DNA from 2 places in the Streptomyces sp. HSS9-12 genome. Region 1 is predicted to be linked to the other one. Evidence: riboswitches for the same ligand, from Rfam matches in the RefSeq annotation. Region 1 holds a riboswitch; the other holds the start of a gene.
The links. Region 1 has a riboswitch for glycine ahead of gcvP (aminomethyl-transferring glycine dehydrogenase). Riboswitches for the same ligand answer to the same signal wherever they lie in the genome.

Region 1 (3,403 bases):
ACCCGCCCGGTCGTCTCGTCACAGCTGATGCCGACCTGGTCGCTGTCGATGAGCCGCAGGTTGACGCCGGCCACACGGGCGGCGGCCACGACATCGGCGGCGCGGCCCGGAACACGGGCGACGACGGTGTCGAAGTACGTCTCGTGGACGACCTCGACGCCACCGGCCCGCAGCCCCTCGGCGAGGATCGTGGCGTAGCGGTGGGTGCGCTGGGCGATGGTCTTGAGGCCCTCCGGGCCGTGGTAGACGGCGTACATGCCGGCCATCACGGCGAGCAGCACCTGAGCGGTGCAGATGTTGCTGGTGGCCTTCTCCCGGCGGATGTGCTGCTCGCGGGTCTGCAGGGCCAGGCGGTAGGCCTTGTTGCCGTCCGCGTCCACGGAGACGCCGACCAGCCGCCCGGGCAGGTTGCGCGCGTAGGTGTCCCGTACGGCCATGTAGCCGGCGTGCGGGCCGCCGAAGCCCATCGGCACGCCGAAGCGCTGGGTGGTGCCGACCGCGATGTCCGCGCCCAGTTCCCCGGGGGAGGTCAGCAGGGTCAGGGCCAGCAGGTCGGCGGCGACGGTGACGACCGCGCCCAGCCCGTGCGCCTGCTCGATGACCGGCCGCAGGTCGCGGACCTGGCCGGAGGCTCCGGGGTACTGCAGCAGGACACCGGAGACCCCGCGCTCGGCGGCCTCGGCCGGGATGCCGTCGGACAGATCGGCGACGACCACCTCAACGCCGGTCGGCTCCGCCCGGGTCTGGATGACGGCGATGGTCTGCGGGAGGCAGTCGGCGTCGATGAGGAAGACACCGTTTTTGACCTTGCCGACTCGGCGGGACAGGGCCATGGCCTCGGCGGCGGCGGTGCCCTCGTCGAGAAGCGAGGCGCCCGAGGTGGGCAGGCCGGTGAGGTCGGCGACCATGGTCTGGAAGTTGAGCAGCGCCTCGAGGCGGCCCTGCGAGATCTCCGGCTGGTACGGGGTGTATGCCGTGTACCAGGCCGGGTTCTCCATGATGTTGCGGAGAATTACCGGCGGGGTGAAGGTGCCGTGGTAGCCGAGCCCGATCATCGGGGCCAGCACCTGGTTGCGGTCTGCGAGCTGTCGCAGCTCGGCGAGTACGTCCGCCTCGCTGCGCGCGCCGGGCAGGCCCAGCGCTTCGGTGCTCTTGATGATGTCCGGCACGGCGGCAGCGGTGAGCTCGTCGAGCGAGCCGTAGCCCACCTGAGCGAGCATCTTCGCCTGGGCCTCGGTGTCGGGCCCGATGTGGCGTTGCTCGAAGGGGGTGCCACGCTCCAGACCGGAGAGTGGAATGCGATTGGCGGTCATCTGCAGAGGCCTCCTGGTCGACGCGACCTGCGAGGGGCACCCTGGCGCGGGTACCCGGACGGCCTCCCCCTCTGTCATCTCAACCTGAGAGCTTCACCGGGCCGCCGAGGCGTTCCGGCTTTCACCGTCGGTGAGGAGGGGTCCGTCCGGCATGTTGCCCGTCCGACGCCCGCCCTGCTTTCCAGAGTGACCTCGTCCGTGCGGTACGGGTGCCTGAGAGATTCCGGGGAGGATTTGCTCCTTCGGCGCCCCCGGCTTCGCTGTCGGAGGACTCTCCCGCACGGGGTCTACAGCCGCTTGCCAGCCTACCAGCGGGCCCTCTCCCCTGATCGCTCAAGTGGCCGAGCTGCGTGTTGTGCCTTTTCGTAGTTCTCACAGAGGATTTGCGACCTGTTGGAGGGACCGTGCAGACCGATATCGATCCGCGGAGCCTGATCGGCCGCAAGGCGTACGACATCGACGGCGCGAAGATCGGCACGGTGGACGAGGTCTACCTGGACGACGCGACCGGCCGGCCGGAATGGGCGGCGGTGCGCACCGGCTTCTTCGGGCGGGACGCCTTCGTGCCGCTGGAGCCCAGCGAGGTCATCGACGACACGCTGCGCGTTCCGTATCGCCGCTCCCTCATCAAGGACGCCCCGGACTTCGGCGTGGGCCGCCATCTGTCCCCCGAACAGGAGCTGCAGCTCTACCACCACTACGGGCTGGACGTCTCCGGATCGCGCGAGGAGCCGCCCGAGGACCAGGACTTCGGCAAGATCGCCGGCGAGGACACCTGAGGCACCAGCGGCAACGGATCGGCGGGCTCCAGTGCCGGGTCGTCAACGGCGAAGGTGCGCACCCGGCCGGGCTCCGACCCCGGCTCCTCGAAGCGCACGGTGACCCTGCCGAGGCCGCTTCCCTGCACCCAACCCGGGCCGTACTCCGTATGGCGTACGTCCAGCCCCGGCAGCCATCGGCGGACGACGGGCTCAGCCTCCGCCTGCCGCTCCCCCGCCTCAACTGCGGTGTGCGGCCCGCCGCCCGCCGGCGGCGCCGCTTCCGCTTGCGCCTCCGCCTCCGCCCGCTCGCTCGCCGCCTGCGCGAACAGGTCTTCCTGGGTGAAGTCGGCAAGACCGCTCACACCTACGCCCAGCAGCCGTACGCCGCCCGTGGTGTCCACGGACTCCAGCAGCCGCCCCGCGGCCTCCCGGATCACGGTGGGGTCGTCGGTGGGCCCGCGCAGCGTCTCGGAGCGCGTCAGCGTGGAGAAGTCGAAGCGCCGTACCTTCAGCACGACCGTGCGCCCTGAGCGGCCGGCGGAGCGCAGCCGCTGGACGCAGCGGTCGGCCAGCCGCTCAACCTCCGTCCGCACCCTCGCCCTGTCGTGCAGGTCGACGTCGAAGGTGTCCTCCACGGAGACGGATTTGGCGTCCCGGTCGGCGACCACCGGCCGGTCGTCCTGGCCGCACGCCATGGTGTACAGCGAGGCGCCATGGGCCTTGCCCAGCAGCCGGACCAGTTCGTCCTCTCCGGCCTCCGCCATCTCCCCGACGGTCGTGATGCCGGCCCTGCGCAGATGCTCGGCCGTCGCCGGTCCGACGCCGGGCAGGGTACGGACCGGCAGGGGGGCGAGAAGCTCACGCTCGGTGCCCGGCGGGATAAGGACCAGCCCGTCGGGCTTGGCCTGCTCGGATGCGATCTTGGCCAGCATCTTGGAGCCGGCCAGCCCGACCGATCCGGTGAGCCCGGTGGTGGCCCGGATGTCGTGACGCAGCCGCTCCCCCACCTCGCGGGCCCCGGCCGGCGTGGTCACTGCCCCGCCCGCCTCCAGATCGACGAACGCCTCGTCCAGGCTCAGCGGCTCCACGAGCGGGGACAGAGCGTGCAGAAGTTCCATGACCTGGTCGCTGACCTGGCGGTAGAGCGTGAAGCGTGGGGTGAGGAAAGCGGCGTTGGGGCACAGCCGCCGGGCCTGCGCCATCGCCATGGCCGAGTGAACCCCGAAGACGCGGGCCTCGTACGACGCCGTGGCGACCACGCCCCGCGGGCCCAGTCCGCCGACGATGACCGGCTTGCGGCGCAGACTGGGTTTCGCCGCCTGTTCCACG
Region 2 (3,403 bases), on a different contig from region 1:
GAACAACACCCCACCGAGCACCGGACCCAGCTTGTCTGAGAACGCCGCATCCCCCAGCACCGCGCCGAGTGTGCCCGAGACCGCCACCACCGGCACCGCACCCAGCCTGCCTGAAAGCGCCGACTCCCCCAGCACCGCACCCAGCTCCCCCGAGAACACCGCCACCCCCAACACCGCACCCAGCTCCCCCGAGAACACCACCACCCCCAACACCGCACCCAGCCTGCCTGAAAACGCCGACTCCCCCAGCACCCCACCGAGCCTGCCCGAGAACACCGCGGCCCCCAGCACCGCACCCAGCTCCGCCGAGAGCACCCCCTCCACATCCACCTCCGAGGACGTTCCTGCCGAGGATCTCGACGAAGAGATCGACGCGCTGCGCGAGGCCCTCTCCTCCGGCGACGTGCAGGCCATCACGGCAGCCCTCCAGGACCTCCTCACCGCCGCCATCGGCGATGTGCTCAAGGATCTGCCGCCGCTGGACGACAACATGCAGGAGGCCTCCACCCTGCCGGCGCCCCTGATGCTGCCGCAGAACTCCTGACCAGCTGGGCCGACTGACACGGAGGGCGGTGCGGGGGCCTACCGGAAGCCGATGCCCTGCAAAGCGTCGGCAGCCGGGCGGTCCAGCAGTACGGCGGATGCGCAGCCATCCGGCAGCCGCCCGCCCTCCACGTCGGCCACCAGCCGTCGCACCGCACCGCGGTGCCGCCCGAAGGCGTAGTCGGAGACCCCGCGCCCACGGGAGGCCTGACCGGCCAGGGCCGTCCGCGGCGGCACATCCAGCAGCACCAGGTGCACCGCGCGCCCGCGGCGCCGCGCGTCGCGGGCCAGCCAGCGCCGTACCCAGGCGTGCGAGCCGCAGTCGTGTACGACGATGCTGCGACCGGAGCGCAGGGCCCGGCGCAGCCCCGCATAGTGCGCGATCCGCACCAGGGGCCGGTAGATCCCGTACGGCAGCGCGGCAGGCAGTCGGCGCTCCCAGCGGTCCCGGGTGTCCTGGGAGTCGATCCGGTGTACGGCGGCGCCGCGGGCGTCGCGTCCTGCGACGGTCCGCTTCATCAGCGTGCTCTTGCCGCTGCCCGGCAGCCCTGAGACGACGACCACGTCACCGGCCGGGTAGTGCAGCTGCCGTACGGGCTGCTCACGGTCGGCGGATGTCTCCCCGGAGTCCGGTCCCCGCAGGTCGAGCGCGGACTGGAATCGACCGGGCGTGAAAGCGTGCGGCTGCGGCGGTGCCGGCATCGCTCCTGCGGACTTCGTCCGGGTGGGGGCATCCCCTGGGAACAGCTCGTATCTGTGGGAGGTACCTGGGGCAATGCCCCCGTGCGCGACGACCTCAGCGGTCGTCGCGCACGCACTATGCCAGTGCACCGTGATCGTCCTCCCCGTTCATAAGGTCGCCGTGGGCCCTCCGAGCAGACTGTCAAGAAAAGGTAATGCCGTAAACCTCAATACCTCGCCACCGGCCTGCCCATACCCGCCCGGCCGTGCAATGATGAGCCCGCCAACTCCATACCGGCCGTATAAACCCGCGCGGGAGAGTCCTCGGAGACCGGCAGCTGTGTCGGCCGCCCGGGGCGCCGAAGGAGCAAGTCCTCCCTTGAATCTCTCAGGCCCCAGTACTGCGCGGGCGAGGCAGATCTGAAAAGCGGGCCGCTACGTGCGGTCCCACCCAAGGTGCAAGCCGTGACCCACTCACGTGCGGGGTCGTGGCGAACCTCTCAGGTTCCGATGACAGATGGGGAGGCTGTGTTTTCCGACAGCGCCTCGCCATCGACCCCACGGGAGCCTGACCCTCATGACCGACGCTCCACGCCGCACAGCACTCGATGCGGTCCATCGCGCGCTCGGTGCGACCATGACCGACTTCGCGGGCTGGGACATGCCGCTGCGCTACGGCAGCGAGCGCGACGAGCACCTCGCCGTCCGCACCCGCGCCGGACTCTTCGACCTCTCGCACATGGGCGAGATCACCGTGACCGGCCCACAGGCCGGTGAGCTGCTCGACTACGCACTGGTCGGCAACCTCTCCGCACTCGCCGTCGGCCGCGCCCGCTACACCATGATCTGCGAGGAGTCCGGCGGCATCCTCGACGACCTGATCGTCTACCGCCTCGCCGAGCAGGACTTCATGGTGGTGGCCAACGCCTCCAACGCCCAGGTGGTGCTGGACGCCATCAAGCGGCGGCAGGGCGGCTTCGACGCGGCCGTCCGGGACGACCGCGACAACTACGCACTGATCGCCGTCCAGGGGCCCGAAGCACCGGGGATCTTGAAGTCGGTCACCGACGCCGATCTGGACGGGCTGAAGTACTACGCGGGCCTGCCCGGCACCGTCGCCGGCGTCTCCGCACTCATCGCCCGGACCGGCTACACCGGCGAGGACGGCTTCGAGCTGTTCGTCGCCCCGGGCGACGCTGAAGCGCTGTGGCAGGCGCTGACCGAGGCGGGCAAGGACGCCGGCCTGGTCCCCTGCGGTCTGTCCTGCCGGGACACCCTGCGCCTGGAGGCGGGCATGCCGCTGTACGGGCACGAGCTGACCACCGCGCTCACCCCCTTCGACGCGGGCCTCGGCCGGGTCGTGAAGTTCGACAAGACGACGAACGGCGGCCGCTTCGTCGGCCGGGAGGCCCTGGAAGCCGCGGCCAAGCAGGCCGAGGAGGCCCCGCCGCGCAAGCTGGTGGGGCTGGTCGCCACCGGCCGCCGGGTACCGCGGGCGGGCTACCCGGTCGTGGAGAACGGCTCCGGCACGGTCATCGGCGAGGTCACCTCCGGTGCCCCGTCCCCCACCCTCGGCAAGCCGCTCGCCATCGCGTATGTCGACGCCGCCCACGCCGAGCCGGGTACGGAAGGCATCACCGTGGACATCCGCGGCAGCCACGAGCCGTACGAGGTCGTCGCTCTCCCCTTCTACAAGCGGCAGCGCTGAGCGCCGGTCCGCGGCTCCGCCACGTGGCGCCTCTCACACCGAACCGTCTTACCTGTCAAGACCCCATTCACGAGCAGTCCCTTGCATCCAGGAGAATTCAGGTCATGAGCAACCCCCAGCAGCTGCGCTACAGCAAGGAGCACGAGTGGATCTCGCCCGCCGAGGAGGGCGTGTCCACCGTGGGCATCACCTCGCACGCCGCCGACGCACTCGGTGACGTCGTCTACGTCCAGCTCCCGGAGGTCGGCGACACCGTGACCGCGGGCGAACCCTGCGGCGAGCTGGAGTCGACCAAGTCCGTCAGCGACCTGTACGCGCCCGTGTCCGGAGAGGTCACCGAGGTCAACCAGGATGTGGTGGACGACCCGGCGCTGGTGAACTCCGCCCCCTTCGAGGGCGGCTGGCTGTTCAAGGTGAAGGTGAGCGACGAGCCGGAGGACCTGCTCTCCGCCGATGAGTACGCCGCCTTCA

Region 2: it holds a riboswitch for glycine, as region 1 does, so the genes downstream of both, gcvT (glycine cleavage system aminomethyltransferase GcvT) here and gcvP (aminomethyl-transferring glycine dehydrogenase) in region 1, are expected to answer to the same signal.

Annotation. Positions count from the first base shown of each region.
Region 1 is NZ_JBUEGC010000083.1:9,436-12,838, reverse strand. Features, by position in the region: gene gcvP (aminomethyl-transferring glycine dehydrogenase) at 1-1,313, opposite strand, end outside; glycine riboswitch at 1,505-1,602, opposite strand; gene ACY34J_RS27965 (PRC-barrel domain-containing protein) at 1,718-2,092, shown strand; gene ACY34J_RS27960 (DNA polymerase IV) at 2,011-3,403, opposite strand, start outside.
Region 2 is NZ_JBUEGC010000037.1:108-3,510, reverse strand. Features, by position in the region: gene ACY34J_RS19710 (hypothetical protein) at 1-544, shown strand, start outside; gene ACY34J_RS19705 (AAA family ATPase) at 583-1,245, opposite strand; glycine riboswitch at 1,528-1,638, shown strand; glycine riboswitch at 1,639-1,751, shown strand; gene gcvT (glycine cleavage system aminomethyltransferase GcvT) at 1,802-2,932, shown strand; gene gcvH (glycine cleavage system protein GcvH) at 3,037-3,403, shown strand, end outside.